DNA from 2 places in the Marinobacter sp. V34 genome. Region 2 is predicted to be linked to the other one. Evidence: predicted binding sites of a transcription regulator. Region 2 holds the regulator's gene; the other holds the start of a gene.

Region 1 (10,378 bases), on a different contig from region 2:
GCGTGCTGTCACTGATGACCTTCCAACTGGTCGACAGCGCCTTTATCGGCCAACTGGGCCGCGACCCATTGGCGGCACTGGGCTTCACACTGCCCATGCAACAGCTCATCATCGGCCTGCAAGTGGGCCTGGGCATCGCCACCACCGCCATCATTTCCCGAACCCTTGGCGCAGGCGACCAACTCCGGGCTGAACGCCTGGGCGGCCTCGTTGTCACCGTTGGCGCCACTCTGGTGATCATTCTGTGCATCGCCCTCTGGCTGCTGCAGACCCAAATCATGGTGGGACTGGGTGCCGAACAGAATTTGCTGCCGCTAATCCGTAGTTACTGGATACCCTGGCTGCTATCCGCCTGGACCGGCGCCATGCTCTATTTCGGCTATAGCGTGTGCCGCTCCCACGGTGACACCAAGCTCCCCGGCTACATGATGGTCGCGACCAGTCTGGCAAACATCGCCCTGGACCCTCTGTATATCTTCGTCTTTGGCTGGGGCCTGCAGGGTGCTGCCTTGGCAACGGTGACCGCCTTCGGCATTGGCTGCCTGTTTATCTACCCCAAACTGCTACGCTCAGGCTGGATACGCTTCGACCTCAAGCAGCTGGCCCTGGGCCAGGCACTCAAACAATTGAACGGCATCATGGCACCGGCCATGGTCAGCCAGCTGATGCCGCCAGCCTCAGCCATGTTCGCCACCGCCTTGGTGGCGGGCTTTGGCTCCGCCGCCGTCGCTGCCTGGGGCTTGGGAACCCGCCTGGAGTTCTTCTCCATCGTAGTGGTGCTGGCGCTGACTATGTCGATGCCGCCCATGATTGGCCGCATGCTCGGGGCCGGGGAGCTTGCAAGGATTCGCGTTCTCGTACGCCTGGCTGTCCGTTTCGTGGTGGTGTGGCAACTGGCCATTGGATTGGTCTGGCTATTGGCGTCGGGGCTGGTGTCAGAGCTGTTCACCAGCGACCGGGCGGTCAGCGAGGTACTGGGTAGCTACCTGATACGGGTACCGCTGAGCTACACCGGCCTGGGCATCTGCATGCTGATGGTGTCTGTGTGCAATGCACTGGGGTTGGCCATGCGGGCACTGCTGGTGTCAGTTTTGCGCTTGTTCCTATGCTTTTTACCGCTACTTTGGCTCGGCGCTCAGATCGGGGGCATCAACGGCCTGATGAGTGGTGCGCTAGTTGGCAACCTGATGGCTGGCATCATGGCTTACCTATTCTACCGGCAGGGCATCCGAAAGCTGGCCGTCGAGGGCTGATTCTTAGTCGCCAAATCGGGCCCGGAAACGCTCTGGCATGGGCACAACGGATTTACGCTGGTAGTTGAAGAACACGAAGCCGTACTTAGCCAGTGCTACGGGCTGCCCGCTCTCCGCCTTCGTTACCCGAAATACGAAATCCCCGCCATATTTGTTGAAGTCCATTAGCCCCACTTCAAACCTGAGCATTTCCGGGAAGAAAGACTCCGATTGGTACATCGTAGCCAAGTCGGTCACGATGATACCCACACCGTCTTTGTCTGCCTCCTGGACACCATAGTTCACCAGGAATTGGGCCCTGGCTTCGGACAGCATGGAAATCAACGCATCATTACCCAGGTGGTTGGCACCATTGATATCGGTGATCCGAACCGGCATATTGGTTTCAAAATAGAAAACATCATCTGGGAAAGAAAGCTTGATTCGGGCCAAGTCGGAGTTCCTGTGTGGGGGAATTTTCTGTGAACCCAATGATACTTGGTTGTAACCATGCCTACACCCCAAGACAGCAGACCGCACATTGGTTATCTTGGGAGTTATTTTCGGCGCGTCTGGCTTTAGAGTGGCAGGGATAGGGATGGCCTTTTCAAAACACGCTCAAGCACATCCATGTGACGCTTGGGCTCCGCCATCCATGGCTCCGCACAGTTTTGAAAAGGCCATCCCGATCCCCGCCCAGGAATCTGGCGCGCACCACTATGTGAAAACAACGGACACTCCATGGATATTCGCCCTGCTGCTACGCTGGTTTTGACCAAAGACACCGACGAAGGTCCGAAAATACTGTTGCTGCAACGAACCTGGGACGCAGTATTCATGCCGGGCTATTTTGTCTTTCCCGGTGGTTCTGTCGACGATCAGGAAAATAATGGGCGGGCCCACGCAATCGGGCGGGCTGATACCGAAATCAGCCAGACAATGGCCATGGATGAAGGTGGCTCCGACTACATGCTTGCGGCTGTCCGGGAGTGTTTTGAGGAAGCAGGCATTCTGTTAGCCGTTGATGAAAAAGGTGCTGAGCTGACTCAGTACCATCCCGTTCACAGCGACCGCGAAGCTCTGTTTAAAGGTGAGTTAACCCTGGCGGAACTGTGCCATCGCTATAACCTCACCATTCCCCTGGACCGTCTGGGCTACCTCGGGCACTGGGTGACACCGCCGGGGCCGCCCCGGCGCTTCGATACCCGGTTTTTCATCGCGGTGGCACCGGAAGGGCAACGAGCAAGTCATGACGGTGAGGAGACCATTGACCACGTCTGGCTGAGCCCGGAGGAAGCTCTGGAAGATTACCGCAGTGGTCGTCGACTTTTGGGGTTACCAACCATTGGGACGCTGCGGATACTGGCAGAGTTTGACACCACTGAAGCACTGATGCGCTATGTCCACGCTAATCCACCGGAACCCTATCCCAGCAAGCCGTGGCCGGCGGTCAAGAAAGACAAGACCACGATGCTGGAGCCGGGAGCGCCGGCTTATGATGAAGCCGTAAAGCTGGACCCGGAGGGGGCAGGCTCCACACACGCGGATATTGTTCCCGGGGAACCAGTGGAGGTGGCTGCCGGTGTGGTTCGCCTGACCGCACCAAACCCGGGAATGATGACTGGCCCAGGCACCAATACCTATGTGCTTGGCCACGAACGATTCACGGTGCTGGACCCCGGCCCGGACGACGCAACACATATTGAGCGGATTCTGGAACTCACTGGTGGCGCGATTGATCAGGTGGTGGTCACTCATACCCATCAGGACCACTCGCCGGCAACAGTGGCACTGAAAGCAAGAACCGGCTGTCGTGTTTACGGTCAGCGGGCTCCGGCAGGCCCAGCTCAGGACCAGACGTTTGCCCCGGATGTAGAGCCGGTGAATAGTGACTTGATTGTCACCGAGGCTGGCACGCTAAAAGTTCTTCACACCCCAGGGCATGCCTCCAACCATCTTTGCTATCTGCTTCTGGAACAGGGTCTGCTGTTTTCTGGAGACCACATCATGCAGGGCTCCACCGTGGTCATCAATCCGCCAGACGGCGATATGAAAGCCTATCTGGAGTCGCTGTACGACCTGCTGGCCGAATCCGTTCGTTATATCGCCCCAGCCCATGGTTTCCTGATGGCGCGCCCCGAATCGGTGATCGACTATCTCATCACGCATCGTCTGGCCCGTGAACATAAAGTTGCCAGGGCTCTGGAAAATCTCGCCTCAGCCAACCTGAAGGATCTGACCGCAAAGGCTTATGATGATGTTCCAGCAGCCATTCATGGCTTGGCAGCTCGTTCAGCACTCGCACACCTTCAGAAGCTTGAGGTGGAGAAGCGGGCTCGTCGGGAGGGCGAAACCTGGCACGCCACATCACATACCTGAGCCCAGCAAGCCTTGCCACTCCGGCCCCTTCTTCAGGGGCCGGTTATTTCTTGGCAATGATCCAGACCGCGTGAACGATGCCCGGTATATAGCCGAGAATCGTCAACAGGATGTTGATCCAGAAGTGCTTGCCAATCCCCACCTGTAAGAAGACGCCCAACGGCGGTAACAAAATCGCAACCAGAACTCGCAAAAGATCCATACAGTTTATCCTCCATCGAACGTATAACGGGTACAGAACGACAATCCGCATCCTGTAACCTCTTTGAATAGATCATTTTGCGGAAATACACAACGAGTTCATGAAAGTGGCATTAAACCTTTGTCACAGCCGTATTCATGAATCAACAGGGGCTCTATCCTTGTACCGCTTTCATAGACCGGACAACAAGCCCCACACTGGCTGAGAACCCGAGAGGAATTATGCTGTATCGCTGGCTGACACATCTGTTTCGCGCTGGCCTGATTTTTACCCTGACTGGCAGCCTGGTCTCAATCCCTGCCGTCCACGCAAACAAGTCCGATGACTCCGACAACACGGAGATGCTCGTTGCGGAGCTTGCCGAGGACGAGAGTGTTGAGGATGTCGAGCATTCGGAACCCTTGCGCGCGTCTGAACCGAAAAATGATAGCGGTAAAACAGACACCACGAAGAAATCCAATGAGGAACCAACCTCCCAGGATAAAACACCGGCTTCCACCACCGAGCCGACCGTGGAAGAAGTGGCACCCAACGTTGATTTAAAGGAGGTGGCACCGCCTCCAAAGCCCGCCGAGCCTGCCGAACCGGAACCTTCGAAGCCAGAAGACACGGCTGAGCAGACCAAACCTGCTACCCAGGAAGCCGATGCTGCAACAGGGGCCGATGAGAGCGTAGTAGAGAAACCTGCTGAGGTGGCGGAACCCGAAAAGGCCACCAGCCTGAAAATGCTGGGGGCCGAAGTTCTGCCTGGCACCTCCACACGCCTGGCCTGGTCCCCCGCTATCCAGATTGCCGGCCTGTCGCAACCAACGCCGGTACTGGTGGTGAATGGGTCCAAACCCGGCCCCAACCTGTGCCTGACCGGTGCCGTTCACGGTGATGAGCTCAACGGCATCGAAATCATCCGCCGCACCATGTATGACCTGGAACCGGACAAACTCTCGGGCCGGGTGATCGGCATCCCCATCGTCAATCTGCCGGGTTTCCAGCAGGGCAGCCGCTATCTTCCCGACCGCCGTGACCTCAATCGCCACTTTCCCGGAAGCACCGATGGCAGTCTGGCAGACCGGATCGCCCACTCCCTGTTCGAGAACGTGATCCGTCATTGCGACATGTTGGTGGATATCCACACCGGGTCTCTCAAACGCACCAACCTGCCCCAACTGCGTGCGGACATGAACGACCCTGAAGTGGCAGAACTGACCCGGGGTTTTGATCGCATGGCGGTGGTCCACAGTACAGGCACTACCGGCATGCTTCGACACGCCGCCGTCGAAGCGGGCATCCGGTCCGTCACCATGGAGGCCGGCGAATCACTGCGTATCCAGGAGCACCAGATCAAGGCCGGGGTGAACAGCCTGACCAGCCTGATGGACAAGGAGGGCATGATCTCGAGGATGTTTGTCTGGGGAGACCCTGAGCCCGTCTACTACGATTCCGAGTGGGTAAGAGCCGAACACGGGGGCATACTGTTCAGCGACATTAAACTGGGTGCCAAGGTGAGCGAAGGGGAAATTCTCGGCTATGTGTCAGATCCCATCACCAACGCACAACACCCCATTCGCGCCCGTAGCAACGGCCGGATTATCGGCATGGCGGTGGATCAGGTGGTCATGGCTGGTTTTGCGGCTTACCACGTCGGTACCGAGGCGGAAGTACCCGGGGAATAAAAAACGGGGTCAGAGCAAGCTCTGACCCCGTTTCATTCTTCAACTTTCGGGATACTACGAAGCGCTACCGTTCAAGCTGAACGACGACGGGCTCGCATTCCCATACCAAGCAGACCCAAGCCCAGCAGAGCCAGAGTGCTTGGTTCGGGTACTTCGCTGGCTTCAGAGATCAGTTCAATCTTGGCTTTCACCTTGGCACCGTGATTGCCCAGTCCCCAAAACGAGCCTTCATTGAATTCAGCGTCAAAAAGGCTAACTTCAAGAAGACCGTCGCCAAGCGCTCCGAAGGCAAGCTGGAGAGGCGCCCCCCAGGAAAGGATGCCTTCCTGGAAAAAACCGAAAAGCTCGGTGTCACCCGAAGTGTTTCCGTTTACGGAACCATTCATCAGCCCCGGCGAGGTGAAGTTGAAATCGACCGAAATCGGCTGGGGCACTTCGTCGTCGCTGTTAACGGCGCCTTCGGTTGTCCAGATCTTGAACAGGTTAAAGGTCACACTTTCACCCGCATTCAAATCAAAAGAAAACGGATTCGCTGCGTAGTCTGCAGAATCAACAACCAGTCCAGGGTCCGAATCATTCAGGTTGACCGCATAGCTGGCCGAAATTAGCGCTGCACTGGCCATGGCCGGCAGACACATTGAAACCAGCAATGCTATTGTGAGCTTGAGATGCCGCATGGTTACTACTCCTTGGATTGTTCTCAAGTATTCTTGGTTAATACCGAGACGAACCTTAGGCACACACAATGCCATTCAGTTATTTTTAACAATAAATCAATGCCTTGTATAAATATAAAGACATAGAATTTGGCGCTTATGTAAAAAACCCCGACAGTAACGACGGCGACCCTATGCCCCTTCTGTAGTATCCTGCCCTGTTTCTGCCCCTCCACCGGGAGAGAGCCCCTCACGCAGACAGGATCCGGCATGTTTTCAGAAACGTCAAAACCGCTATGGCTGGCCTACACCGGCCTGGTCCTGACCCCGCTGTTCTGGGCCGGTAACGCCGTGGTGGCCAAAAGTGTCGTTGGCGAGATTCCTCCACTGTCCATGTCCTTCTGGCGCTGGGTGATTGCCCTGACCATACTCCTGCCTTTCGGGCTACCGGGGGTGTGGCGCCAACGCCGGGTTATCCGCGAACATTCGCTGTCGATACTGGCTCTGGCCACGTTCAGTGTGGGTGCGTTCAACTCGCTGCTTTATTTTGCAGCGGTGACCACCACGGCCACCAATATCGCGCTGATTAACGCCACCATACCCATCATGGTGGCGTTACTGGCCTGGTTACTGTTGGGAAATCGCACACGCCCCATTCAGGCTCTCGGAATCGGGCTGGCGGTACTGGGCATCCTGGCGGTTGTGGCGCGAGGGGACCTCTCAGTGCTGACCGGTTTGCGGGCGCAACCCGGAGACCTGATCATGGTACTGGCGGTAACCAGTTGGGGCCTGTTCTCAGTACTGCTTCGCCGCCAAGCGGTACCGCTGCCGCCACTGACCTTTCTGACCGTCCAGATCGCCTGCGGTACCATGGTGATATTGCCGTTTTTCCTGGTGGACCTGCTGTTCTTCTCTGGTGGGTTCGAACTGAACGCATCAACCGCCCTGCCCATGATGTACTTTGCGATTTTCCCCGGTATTCTGGCTTACGCGTTCTGGAATCATGGGGTGCACCGGATTGGTCCTGCAAAAGCGGCCATCTTCATGTACCTCACTCCGGTATTTGCATCTGTGATGGCGGGCATTTTCCTCGGGGAACGCCTGGGCACGTTCCATGTCATTGGCGGCCTTCTGATTCTGGCCGGACTGTTCCTGGCCACTCGAACGACCGAGCTTCGCCGCAAATACCGTTGAGCACCCGACAACCAATATCGACAAGGCAGACATTCATGGTCAATGGCATGACAGGGTTCTTCAAATGGGGCGGTATATTGATATTAGCGGCTTTCAGCACCGCAGCGTTTGCCGCCCCCTGCGACCCCAAGGAGAATACCTGGATACCGAGCCGCTATTACCCGCCGGGACAGACGGTGTTTCACCAGGGTGACTGGTACCAATCCCGCGAACTCCACGAGGGTAAAACACCGGGCGCGGATTTCGAATGGGAAAGACTGGCGTCAGTGCCGGATTGCGACATCAGTCGTGATGACAGCAACGTCGCTGAGCGCAAACCGGAAGGTGGGGTGAACCGTCAACCGCAGGCACAGGCCGACGCCGGCCAACCGCACGTAAAAGCGTCCAACGAGCGCCCACAGACCTGCAAAGAACGCGGGCGATGGAGCTTTGGCGGCAGCTATACCGTGGGCCAGATGGCCGTCCATGAAGGGCAGACTTACCGCGCCATCCGCCCCAGCAACGGCCAGATGCCCGGCATGAGCCAGCCGCCTCACTGGCAGCCGGTAGACGATCCCTGCAGTAACGGCGCTGAAAACGCCGACTAATCCGGTTATTCAGTCAGCGCCTGCCGTATCTGCTCCAGGGCCGTTTCGAGAACCCGGCGCGGACAACCAATATTCATGCGCATGAACCCGCTGCCGGGTTCACCAAAGGTGATGCCCGGGTTCATGCCAATACCCGCTTCCTGCACAAAAAACCGCTTCAGCTCCGCATCACTCATGCCCAGGGCCTGGCAGTCGAGCCACAACAAATAAGTGCCCTCCGGCTCCGTTACCCGGATGGCGGGCAAGTACTGGCGGATGTAATCCATCACCCGATCACGATTGCCTTGTAGGTAAATCATGAGTTCGTCCAGCCACGGGCCACCATGGCGATACCCGGCCTCAAAGCCGGCGATGCTGAATGGATTGCACTGGTTCATGTGCATGGCGTCGAAGACGTCTTTCAATAACGTCCTATGCTCTGCATTCCTCACAACCAGTGCCGACAACCCCAGGCCGGGCATATTGAAGGATTTGCTGGGTGCTATCGTTGTGATCAGGGCGTCCTCTTCGTCGGCCAGCGTCGCCAGTACCTGATGGGAAGGCTTGTCCGGGTAGGTCAGGTCACAATGAATTTCATCCGACACCACCACCAGGTTGTGGCGCCGGGCAATCGCCAGTACCTCCCTGAGTTCGCTTTCGCTCCACACCCGCCCGACCGGGTTGTGGGGCGAGCACAGTAACAAAACTTTGGCATCATCCCTCGCCGCACAGGCCTCAAGGTGCTCAAGATTCATCTGATAACGGCCATCCACCTGGTCCAGCGGGCTTTCAATCACCACACGACCGGTTTTTCGAATGGCGCTGAAGAAAGGCGGGTAAACCGGAGGCTGTATAATCACCCCTTCGCCCTCCCCGGCAAATGCCAATGCCGAGGCGTGCAGCGAAGGGACCACGCCCGGTGCCATCAATAGCCAGTCCCGCTCGATGACCCAGCCATGCCGATGTTCAAACCAGTCCATGACCGACTGGTACAGGCTCTCCGGAAACAGTGTATAGCCGTATATCGGGTGCCTTGCCCGCTCTTCCAGAGCTTTGGTCACTGATTCCGGTCCCGGAAAGTCCATATCCGCTACCCACAGGGGAATAATGTCATCCCTGCCGAATACCGCATTGCGGGCATCAAACTTCACTGAACAGGTGTTTTCCCGCTGGACAGGCTGGTCAAAGGTCTCGGGCACGAGGGGCTCTCCGCTAGGATGGTAAGTTACGAAAGGCCATTCTGTGGCAGTCGTCGTAATTCGTGCAAGCCAGGCGCCGTTCCACCGGCTTCAGGAGAGATTCAGCGTTGGTCACAGAGGCACAGGTTTTACTTGCCTGGAACCCAGGTATAATTGCGAACCTAACGAGTTATCCGCTCATCCTGATCCAACCCCGGAGCCTTTGAATGCTTGCCCAGATCCTGTCCACGATGTTGCCGGTCTTTCTGATCGCCGGTTGTGGCACCCTTTACGGCCGATATCGCACTCCAGACATAAAAGGCTTGAACACCCTTAATATGGAGCTGTTCGTGCCCATGCTGGTGTTCGCGGTTCTGGCCGACCAACAGGCGCCACTTCAGGATTACACCAGCCTGGCTCTGGCGGCAACGGTGGTGGTGCTCGGCTCCGGCATCGTGCTCTATCCGTTGGCCAGGGTTCTGAACCTGAACCTTAAAACCTTCCTGCCGCCGATGATGTTCAACAATTCCGGCAACATGGGTATCCCGATTTTGGTATTCGCCTTTGGCGAGGCCGCCCTGCCAGCGGCCGTTGTCCTATTCGTCGTGGAAATGCTGCTGCACTTTACCGTGGGCATCTACATGCTGGATCCGCACACGTCGATCATAAAACGGCTTCGCATACCGGTTATTGCTGCAAGCATCGCCGGCCTTACCGTCAACTTCGGTGGCGTACCCATGCCACAATGGCTGCTGGAAACCCTGAATATGCTAGGCGGCGTGTGTATCCCGCTCATGCTCTTTACTCTCGGTGTTCGCATGCTGGACGTAGATTTCAGCGACTGGAAACTCGGGGTTCTGGGCGCTATTTCCGCGCCCGCATCCGGATTGATTCTTGCCTGGCCAATGATAGCGATTCTGGATCTACCGGGCCTGCAGGTAGCTGCTTTGTGGGTCTTCGCCGCCATGCCCTCAGCTGTGTTGAACTACATGCTGGCGGAGCAGTATCAACAGGAACCTCATAAAGTCGCGTCACTGGTGCTTATCAGTAACCTCGGAAGCCTTGTGGTGATGCCCATAGTGCTGGGCCTGGTCTTTACCGCAGGCTACGTATGAACGTTTTCCGATAACGAATAATGCCGGAATCCTGTCCGGCGTATCACGATCACCAACGCAAGCGCTTGCAACCTCTCTGGCTTTGGCCGAAGGTAAGAACGATTCAGGTTGAATTTCTTCTCGATATGGAGATCCGCCCATGAGTGTTCTGCTTCTGCTGATCAGTGCGCTGGTACTGATCTACCT
Region 2 (10,378 bases):
CATCATCAGGTTTTCCGTACCGGTGACAGTCACGGTATCCAGGAAGATGTGAGCACCTTTCAAGCGACCATTGGTCTTAGCCTTGATATAACCATTCTCGACCTTGATGTCGGCACCCATCTGTTCCAGGCCTTGAATGTGCAGGTTCACCGGCCGGCTACCAATGGCACAACCACCCGGGAGGGACACTTCCGCCTCACCAAAGTGCGCGACCAACGGCCCTAACACCAGGATCGAGGCCCGCATGGTTTTCACCAGCTCGTAGGGCGCATGGAACTGCTTGATCGTGTTGGCGTGCACCTCGACGCTCATTTTCTCGTCGATCATGAGTTCCACGCCCATACGGCCCAGCAACTCGATCATCGTGGTGATGTCGTTCAGGTGCGGTAGGTTGCCCACGGTCACCGGCTCATCCGCCAACAGGGTGGCAGCCAGAATCGGTAGCGCGGCGTTCTTGGCGCCGGAAATCCGGATTTCGCCATCGAGAGGCTTGCGGCCTCTGATCAGAAGTTTGTCCACAATGGTGTCCTGTAGTTTGCGGGCATGTCAGCCCTGGCGCGCGGCCCATTCAGCCGGTGTAAAGGCCTTGGGGTGCAGGGCATGAATGGTGCCATCCAGAATATGCTGGAACAGCGCTTTATTGATCAGTTGCTGCCGCTTAATGGTTGGCAGACCCTCGAATACATCGCCCACTACAACAACAAGATAGTGATTGCCATCGACCTGCACTTCGACCTCACAGCCGGGCAGCGCCTCTTTAACCAACTCGGCAACTTCGGTGGCTTCCATAGTAAATCCTCGGGCGTTTTTAAATCAGGGGCGAGATTGTAACCAATTATGGCATTCGGGTCAGCTTTGGTGCAGGTTTTCAGAAGAGGACTGAGAGGAAAAACCCGGCAAATGGCGATCAAGGCCACTCAGGGCCGCCAAAGAGTTCAGTCGCTCACCAACGCCGGTAAACCGGAGAGCCTGACTGCGATCGACGGCAAGGCGGTGCCAACACAGCAAAAGAGACAGCACCACGCTGTGCGCGGTGCCCATGGCGGACAGGTCCACCTGTAGGTCTGCCTTGCTTGCCCGTATCCACTTCTCCCCCTCCTGCCGGACGGAGACCACGGTGAGCGGGTCAATCGCACCGCTCACCGAGAGCGTGTCGCCGTCAAGAGTCACCACAGGCCGTCTCGCATTCATGACTTGTCGACTTCACCTTCCAGGTTCAGGGACTCCACCGCATCACCCCAGTCGTTGATAACAGCCTGGACCTTGCCGCCACTCTTCTCCATCTCCTGGCTGAAACGATCACGGAAAGCCAGCCCGATGTTCACACCTTCGACGATCACGTTTTCCATCATCCAGCGTCCTTCTTTCGCTTCGTACATGGAGTATGTCACGGGGTAGCGATTGCCCGAAGCACTGATCACTTCCATGCGCACAGACGCCCGGCCGTCGTCATTCGGATTGATCGTGGCTTCCTTTACATTGATGGTAAAGTCGTCAGCACTAACCAGGGCCTGAGCGTAACTGTCGAAAAGGCTGCGCTTGAACTTCTCAACGAAATCGTCGCGCTGTTCCGGTGACGCCTGCCGTGCATAGCGGCCCATGACCCGGGCGGCTATGCGACGGAAATCGACGAAGTTTTTCAGTTCCTGGTCCATACTCCGATAAAACGCCTGCGGATCCTTCTCGTACAACCCCTTTTCCTGATGGAGCTTGTCGACCAGACGCTGGGTATTCTTATCAACATACTCACGGAGATCCTCCTCCGGTCCGGCATGGGCCGGCACCGCCAGCACTACCATCAGCAACGCAATTATCGTCAGGCTATGTCTGATCAGAACCATGGTTTTCTCCCGTGAATCACTTTACTTTCATTGTGACTGCCCAGAGGCAAAATTGGATATGAGCCGCTCAAGATTCATGGCGGATTGTGTGGAGTAGAAGGTATCCCCGTCCCTCAGGGACTTCATGTCACCACCCACCGAGATATCAATGTACTGTTCGCCAAGCAGCCCGGATGTACGTATTACTGCTGAGCTGTCCGCCGGAATATTGTCCACGCTGGCGTTCACATCAATAACCACCCGGGCTTGGTAGGTCTCCCTATTCAGGTTAATCTCTCGGATCTTGCCAACGGTGACACCGGCCATGGATACTTTTGCCCGGGGCGTCAGCCCGCCAGAGTCGTTGAAATTGGCGTACAGTGTGTACGAGCTTTCCGGCGCCTTCGGTGTTAACCCGCTGACCTGCAACGCCAGAAACATTATGGCGGCAATGCCCGCGATCATGAACAACCCCACAATCACTTCTATTGTTCTCTGTGCCATTACTGGCCCCCTGTTTCCTGACGTTTTCAGTATACCGCGATCAGAAGTCACCAAACATAACGGCGGTAAGCACAAAATCCAGCCCGAGCACGGCCAGCGACGAATACACTACGGTTTTCGTGGTTGCCGCACTGATACCCGCGGAGGTGGGCACACAGTCATAACCCTGATAAACCGCAATCCAGGTGCAGACAAACCCGAACACAAGGCTCTTGATGACACCGTTCAGAACGTCGGTGGTGAAGCTAACGGAAGACTGCATATTGCCCCAGAACGACCCTTCAAACACGCCCAGCCACTCCACGCCAACAAGCATACCGCCCCAGATGCCAACCACTGAGAATACCGCAGCCAGCACAGGCACCGAGATAAAGCCCGCCCACAACCGGGGAGCAATCACCCGGCGCAGTGGATCAACGCCCATCATTTCCATGCTGGAGAGCTGCTCGGTGGTTTTCATCAACCCGATTTCCGCCGTCAATGCGGAACCCGCACGGCCGGCAAACAGCAGTGCGGTCACCACTGGACCCAACTCCCGCACCAACGTCAGGGCAATCATCTGTCCAATCGCAGCCTCAGACCCGTAGTCACTGAGGATCGTATACCCCTGCAACCCCAGAACCATCCCGATAAACAGGCCCGAGACCACAATAATGGCCAGGGACAGAACGCCAACCGAGTAGAGCTGCTTCAGCAACAACGGAAAACCCACCGAGGGTCGCGGAACGCCCCACAGGGCTCCGGCAAGAAAACGCCCGGAGCGGCCGAGCGATGCAATCACGTTCAACCCCAATCGGCCGAAAGTCGCCAGCCTGTCCATCAATTTCCTCTCCCGGCCATACTCCAGTCCTGAGCAGCATCAGCAGCCGGATAGTGAAACGGCACCGGACCATCCGGATGACCACGCAGGAACTGTTGCACCTGCTCAGATGGGTGCGCCCTTAACTCCTCGGGCGTGCCCTCGCCTATGATACGACCATCCGCGACGATACAGGCGTAGTGGCAGATACTCAGGGACTCAGGGACATCATGGGACACCAGAACGCTGGTCAGGCCCATGGAACTGTTGAGATCCCGGATAAGCTTGACAAGAACACCCATGGCAATCGGGTCCTGGCCGGTAAAGGGCTCATCGTACATGATCAGCTCCGGGTCCAGCGCAATGCTGCGAGCCAGGGCCACGCGCCGGGTCATACCGCCAGACAGTTCTGCCGGCATCAGATCCCGGGCTCCGCGAAGCCCTACAGCTTCGAGTTTCATAAGGACAATGTCCCGAATCATGTCTTCCGGCAAAGTGGTATGGACCCTGAGCGGGAAAGCCACGTTTTCAAAGACACTGAGATCTGTGAACAACGCCCCACTTTGGAATAGCATCCCCATCCTTTCCCGCAAACGGTAAAGCGCCTTGCGTTTGAGCTGAGGAACGTTTTCCCCCGCTACGGATATACGACCGGAATCCGGTTTCAACTGGCCGCCGATCAGCCGCAACAGCGTGGTCTTGCCAGTGCCACTTGGCCCCATGATGGCGGTAATCTTGCCGCGGGGAATATCCAGGTTGACGCCATCAAAGATACGGCGATTTCCGCGAGTGAAAACCACGTCTCTCAATTCAATGTAGGGGGCTGTGTCCATACCTGCTTCCAAAACCGCCTGAGTGTCGGTGAACCCGCATTCCCAGCCTTTAATGAGTGCGCTACATTATGTCAACCTGCCGTGAACCTCAATCCATCCGTCATAAAATGAACTGATGTCAATGATCAGTTTTGCTGAACGTCTTGTCATGAAGGGCAGCCAAAGCCATTGAAGTGATATACTTTTGCCACAACGAAAGCATCAACATTTCGAACCCGGAAGCCAGATGAACACCGAAACCAGCCAGACCTTCAGAGAATCCGCCCTGCGAGCCATCGAGATCGAGCGCGAGGCCATCCACGCCCTGACCGACCGGATTGATGACCGTTTCGTCCGCGCCTGCGAAGTAATCATGGCGTGCAAGGGCCGCGTTGTCGTGACCGGCATGGGCAAATCCGGCCATATCGGAAACAAGATCGCCGCCACCCTCGCCAGCACCGGAACGCCATCGTTCTTCGTACACCCGGGCGAGGCCAGCCACGGCGACCTGGGCATGATCACCAGCCAAGACGTGGTCCTGAGTATTTCCAACAGCGGCAACACCAGCGAAGTGTTGACTATTTTACCGTTAATCAAGCGCATGGGGGCCCCGCTGATCAGCATGACTGGCAATGAAAACTCCATTCTGGCCCGGGAGGCCGTTGCCAACCTGGATATCAGCGTTGCCCAGGAGGCCTGCCCCCTTGGACTGGCCCCCACCTCCAGCACCACGGCCACTCTGGTGATGGGCGATGCCCTCGCCGTGGCACTGCTTGAAGCCCGTGGTTTCAGCACCGAAGACTTTGCGCTCTCACACCCCGGTGGCAGCCTGGGCCGCAGGTTGCTACTGCGTGTCACCGATATTATGCACACCGGGGACCGGATCCCCCGCGTACAGGAAGGCACCACCCTCAGCGGCGCGCTGCTGGAGATTTCCCGCAAGGGCCTGGGTATGACGACGGTCATCAGCGCCGGGGGCGATCTGGTCGGCGTGTTTACAGACGGTGACCTTCGCCGCACCCTGGACCGTTCCGTGGACATTCACAACACGCCCATTGCCGAGGTCATGACCCGCAATGGGCGCGTGATCCACGATGACCAACTGGCCGCCGAGGCACTGAACATGATGGAAGAGCTGAAAATCAATGCCCTGCCCGTCATCAATCGCGACGGCAAACTGACTGGCGCTATCAACATGCACGACCTATTGCGGGCTGGAGTGATCTGATGGCCGACACCCTGCGCCCTCAATGGCCGGCGGACCTGATCGAGAAAGCCGCTGGCATTCGGCTCCTGGCCCTGGATGTGGACGGCATCATGACCGACGGCACCCTGCTGTTCAGCGCTTCGGGCGACGAGATGAAAGGATTCAACATTCTCGACGGCCTGGGCATCAAACAGGTTATGGCCGCTGGCATCAACGTTGCTGTTATTACCGGACGACGTTCGTCACTGACGGAAAAACGCATGAATGACCTCGGCATCTCGCATCTAATGCAAGGCCGCGAGGACAAGAAAGTAGCCTTGCGGGAACTGGCAGGACGGCTGGAGATCGCACCACACCAGATTGCCTACATGGGCGACGACCTACCGGACCTGCCCGCAATCCGTTACGCCGGACTGGGCATAACGGTACCGAACGGGTACTGGCTGGTGCGACAGCACGCGGATTTTTGCACGTCGGCAGCGGGGGGCAGCGGTGCGGTTCGTGAAGCGTGTGAACTACTGCTCTGTGCCTGCGGGCAGCTCAATGCCAGCCTGCAACCCTACCTGGAGCAGGACTGAATGGCCGCTGAAGCCCTCTATGCACGGCCCTGGGCACGAAGCCTGGGGCTGGCTGTCACGATAGTGGCACTGTTTTTCCTGCTCTGGCAAAGTGACGAGCCATCAGAGCCGGTGGATGCCGCCGCGCTGAGAGGAGAATCGGAACCAGACGGTTTCGTGGTTAATGGTCGCTACCTCTCCTTCGATGAGACCGGGCGGCTTACCGCACATTTCGAAAGCCCGCGCATTGAGCAATTCGAGGCCCGCAACCAAACCATTATGGAGTCACCGAATGCAACGCTCTACGGCGAACCTGGCAACGCACCCTGGCAAGTCCAGGCCAACAAAGGCCAATTCATGGAAGCTGACGACCTGGTCCACTTGACGGGGGATGTTCATGTGTCCCAGCAAGCCCAAGGTGGGCGCTCACTGACGTTAACTACGTCGACACTGACACTGGATAACGCTGAGCGTACAGTTTATACAGATGCCCCGGTGGAACTGACCGACTCGTTCAGCCTGACCCGCGCAACCGGCATGAAGGCCTGGATTGATGACCGAATCCTCGAACTCGACTCTCAAGTGGAAGGACGCTATGAGCCCGGCAAGTAAATTCATGCCCCATCCTCACCCCAAAGGACACCAATCGGTTGTGTCGCGCCCGGTGATCTCAGCGATTGCTCTGGTACTAACGCTGACCGTTGGCATGCCATTCGCTGCCGCCTTTGACCTGGAGTCCGACCAACCCATCACGGTCAACGCCGATAACGCACGGCTCGACGAAGGTCAGGGCATTGCAACCTATACCGGTTCCGTTGAAATGAGCCAGGGCGATGCCAACCTTATGGCGGACAAGGTTGTACTTCACCGGGATGAAAACGGCGTCAGTCGCATTGAAGCCACCGGTACCCCGGCACGCTATCGCCAGCCTGCCATGGAAGGCCAGGGTGAAACCGACGCTCGCGCCCTGACCATCACCTGGTCCGCCTCCGACAACCGGGTCACCTTTAAGCGCGAAGCCGTGATTGAACAGGGCGGCAACCTGTTCCGCGGTGACGTGATTCATTACGACAGCGCCGAGCGCGTGGTAACTGCGGAAGGCGCCGCTGACCAGGGCGATGGCAGCGGTCGCGTCGAAATGGTCATCCAGCCGCGCGGCAACTCCGGCAGCAATTCAGATAACCCTAACGGACAGGATACCGATGGCAGTTCTCAGGGCCAGTAACCTCGCAAAAAGCTACAAGCAGAAGAAGGTCGTCATCGACGTTTCCCTGGAAATTCGCAGTGGCGAGATCGTCGGTCTGCTTGGCCCCAATGGCGCGGGCAAAACAACGTGCTTCTACATGATTGTTGGCCTGGTCCCCGCCGACAATGGTCGCATCACCATCGACAATCAGGACATAACGCCACTACCCATGCATGGCCGAGCCCGAAAAGGAATCGGCTACCTGCCCCAGGAAGCCTCCGTGTTCCGCAAGCTCACCGTGCGCGACAACATACTGGCTATCCTGGAAACCCGCCGCGAACTCAAGCGAGCGGACCGAGAGGCCAAGTTAGAGGAACTGCTTGAAGAGTTTCACATCACCCACATCCGCGATAGCGTTGGCATGGCCCTTTCAGGGGGGGAGCGTCGGCGGGTGGAAATCGCCCGCGCGTTGGCGATGGAGCCGGCGTTCATCTTGCTGGACGAACCTTTCGCCGGGGTCGACCCCATCTCAGTGAGCGACATCAAGCAGATCATCCGGCACCTGCGGGACAAGGGCATCGGCGTACTGATCACCGACCACAATGTGCGGGAAACCCTCGATATCTGCGAGAATGCCTACATTGTCAGTGGCGGCCACATCATTGCCTCTGGCAACTCGGACGATATACTGGCCAACCAGCAGGTCAAAGAAGTGTATCTGGGCAACGAGTTTCGCCTGTAGTACACTCGGCAAAGAACTTGCTTGGCGCGGCAAGTAGCCAGCATACAAAGAGTTTTTGTGCAACCCCGGCTCCAGAGAGCGCCCGAGTGACGCAAAGAGAGAGCCTGAGTGACGGAAGAGAGAGACCGAGTGACGGATCCTGAACCATGGTTATGAAAGCCTCATTACAGTTAAAGCTGGGCCAAAGCCTGACCATGACGCCCCAGCTGCAACAGGCTATCAGGCTTCTGCAGCTCTCCACCCTGGATCTCCAGCAGGAAATCCAGCAAGCATTGGAATCCAACCCAATGCTGGAAACCTCGGAAGACGACGACAACCAGAATCCGGAATCAACGGACAGTGACAACGAATCCTCTGAAACTGCGTCGGCCGAGGAATCCAACACCACCTCCGACACCGCAACGGAGTGGGACGAATCCGAGAACGGGCCTGACTGGTCATCCGAAACGGACAGCCCCGACACCATTCCCGACGACCTTCCCGTCGACACCGCCTGGGATGACATTTACCAGTCAGCGCCCGCTTCAGCGGCCCGTAACGACGACGAAAACGACCACGACTTCGAGACCCGCAACTCCCCCACAGAGACACTTCAGGACCACCTGGAATGGCAACTGAATCTGACGCCCATGAGCGAGCGGGATCAGGCCATCGCCCACGCCCTGATGGATGCGGTTGATAACCACGGCTACCTGACCTCTCCGCTTGAGGAAATTCATTCAGGTATGGTGGACGAAGCCGATGAAGACCCGTTGGAACTGGACGAAGTGGAAGCCGTTCTTCACCGTCTTCAGCACTTCGACCCACCTGGCGTATTCGCCCGTAATCTGCAGGAATGCCTGCTGATCCAGCTAAACCAACTGCCCCCGGAAACGCCTTGGCTGGCCCAGGCGCGACTGGTGATCACCCACTATATAAACCTGCTGGGCAATCGCGATTACGCCCAACTGTTGCGCCGCAGTCGCCTGAAAGAAGAACAGCTACGGGACGTGCTGGCGCTTATTACCGGGCTGAACCCGCGCCCTGGCGACACGCTGGACCAGGGCGAGCCAGACTACGTCATACCTGATGTGATCGTGCGCAAACACAATGAGCGCTGGCGCGTGGAACTGAATCCTGAAATTGCACCGCGCATTCGTGTGAATGCAAGCTATGCTTCTCTTATAAAGCGTGCGGACAGCAGTGCCGACAACACTTACCTGCGAGACCAGTTGCAGGAAGCAAAGTGGTTCATCAAGAGCCTGCAAAGCCGCAACGAAACCCTACTCAAGGTGGCCACGCGCATTGTCGAGCACCAGCAGGGATTCCTGGATCATGGCGAGGAAGCCATGAAACCATTGATTCTCTCTGATATTGCCCAGGCGGTGGAAATGCACGAGTCGACCATTTCAAGGGTCACCACCCAGAAGTACATGCACACACCGCGGGGCATATTTGAACTTAAGTATTTTTTCTCAAGCCATGTTAGTACCGACGAGGGTGGAGAGTGCTCATCCACGGCAATCCGCGCGATGATCAAGAAACTGATTGCGACGGAAACTCCGAAAAAGCCATTGAGCGATAGCAAAATTGCAGCCATGCTAGGAGACCAGGGTATCAAGGTGGCTAGACGAACCGTGGCCAAGTATCGCGAGGCAATGCACATTCCTCCGTCCAACGAGCGAAAACGATTGGTGTAGGAAGCGTCTGTTCCCGGCCTCACGGGGAGAGCCCTTTCCTGAAAGTATACCGCCTGCAGCATAACGCTGTGGCACACAGCTGGCATCCTGACGGGTGCCGGCAAGCTGAAAACAGGAGAAGCCTATGCAACTCAATATTTCAGGCCATCACGTAGAACTGACTCCCGCACTGAAAGATTACGTATCAGGCAAATTTGAAAAGCTTGAGCGGCACTTCGACCATATCAGCAATTGCCAGGTTACCCTTGAGGTGGAAAAAGTGCGCCAGATGGCGGAAGCTACGCTTCACGTGATAGGTGGTGAGATTCACGCAAAGGCCGAAAACAGCGATATGTACGCTGCCATTGACGCATTGGTAGACAAGCTGGACAGGCAGATCCTGAAGCACAAAGAAAAGAACGTAGACCGGATGCATGGGAACGGCGCCCGCTAGGACGACTCCCCCTGCATGACAGTTAATCGAGCTGCGGCACTGGCTTACCAGGCAACACGTGCCGCAGCCTTTTTTTACGGAACTGCAGTCGATTCATGACCGACACATCCCTGACTATCGAGAACATTCTCGCGCCGGAGCTGACCCTTTGCCGGGTGCCTACGTCCAGCAAAAAGCGGGTTATGGAAACCATTGCCGAGCAGATCCAACAGCACGACTCTTTGCTCAGCGACACCGAGATATTCAACAACCTGGTCGCTCGCGAGCGGCTTGGAAGCACAGGTATCGGACAAGGCATTGCGATCCCCCACTGTCGCCTGGAAGGGCTGGATCACGTGGTCGGCGCTTTGCTGACCCTGGAAGAAGGCGTTGCGTTCGATGCCATCGACAATCAGCCGGTGGACCTCGTCTTTACCCTGATCGTCCCCAAGGAAGCCACCAGCGAGCATCTTGAGCTTTTGAGCCAGCTTGCTGAAAAGTTCAACGAGCGCGCATTCTGCGACCAACTGCGTCAGTGCACCGATGCAGCCTCTCTTTATCGCCGGATGACAGCCGAGACAAGCTGAATAACTCCATATCCAAGGTGAACGGGCTATGAAACTGATCATCGTCAGCGGCCGATCAGGTTCCGGGAAAAGT

The links. The regulator sigma-54, encoded in region 2, starts transcription at its own class of promoters, with help from an activator protein. The targets are predictions, from matches to a motif close to ANTGGCATNNANNTTGCTNT.
Region 1: AC0B60_RS03650 (PEP-CTERM sorting domain-containing protein) is a predicted target of sigma-54. The motif match lies at 6,217-6,236, and genes of this name have one in related genera.

The regions. Positions count from the first base shown of each region.
Region 1 covers NZ_JBUPZY010000002.1:108,576-118,953, forward strand. Annotated here, with positions in the region: gene AC0B60_RS03625 (MATE family efflux transporter) at 1-1,253, shown strand, start outside; gene AC0B60_RS03630 (thioesterase family protein) at 1,257-1,685, opposite strand; gene AC0B60_RS03635 (MBL fold metallo-hydrolase) at 1,974-3,611, shown strand; gene AC0B60_RS03640 (YqaE/Pmp3 family membrane protein) at 3,655-3,813, opposite strand; gene AC0B60_RS03645 (succinylglutamate desuccinylase/aspartoacylase family protein) at 4,035-5,483, shown strand; gene AC0B60_RS03650 (PEP-CTERM sorting domain-containing protein) at 5,555-6,160, opposite strand; gene AC0B60_RS03655 (DMT family transporter) at 6,410-7,333, shown strand; gene AC0B60_RS03660 (carbohydrate-binding protein) at 7,381-7,920, shown strand; gene AC0B60_RS03665 (MalY/PatB family protein) at 7,926-9,098, opposite strand; gene AC0B60_RS03670 (AEC family transporter) at 9,305-10,192, shown strand; gene AC0B60_RS03675 (acyl-CoA dehydrogenase) at 10,332-10,378, shown strand, end outside.
Region 2 covers NZ_JBUPZY010000003.1:382,662-393,039, forward strand. Annotated here, with positions in the region: gene murA (UDP-N-acetylglucosamine 1-carboxyvinyltransferase) at 1-519, opposite strand, end outside; gene AC0B60_RS07230 (BolA family protein) at 547-789, opposite strand; gene AC0B60_RS07235 (STAS domain-containing protein) at 850-1,191, opposite strand; gene AC0B60_RS07240 (MlaC/ttg2D family ABC transporter substrate-binding protein) at 1,188-1,841, opposite strand; gene mlaD (outer membrane lipid asymmetry maintenance protein MlaD) at 1,869-2,324, opposite strand; gene mlaE (lipid asymmetry maintenance ABC transporter permease subunit MlaE) at 2,365-3,144, opposite strand; gene AC0B60_RS07255 (ATP-binding cassette domain-containing protein) at 3,144-3,956, opposite strand; gene AC0B60_RS07260 (KpsF/GutQ family sugar-phosphate isomerase) at 4,183-5,163, shown strand; gene AC0B60_RS07265 (KdsC family phosphatase) at 5,163-5,720, shown strand; gene lptC (LPS export ABC transporter periplasmic protein LptC) at 5,721-6,311, shown strand; gene lptA (lipopolysaccharide transport periplasmic protein LptA) at 6,316-6,924, shown strand; gene lptB (LPS export ABC transporter ATP-binding protein) at 6,902-7,627, shown strand; gene AC0B60_RS07285 (RNA polymerase factor sigma-54) at 7,780-9,306, shown strand; gene hpf (ribosome hibernation promoting factor) at 9,431-9,739, shown strand; gene ptsN (PTS IIA-like nitrogen regulatory protein PtsN) at 9,835-10,305, shown strand; gene rapZ (RNase adapter RapZ) at 10,334-10,378, shown strand, end outside.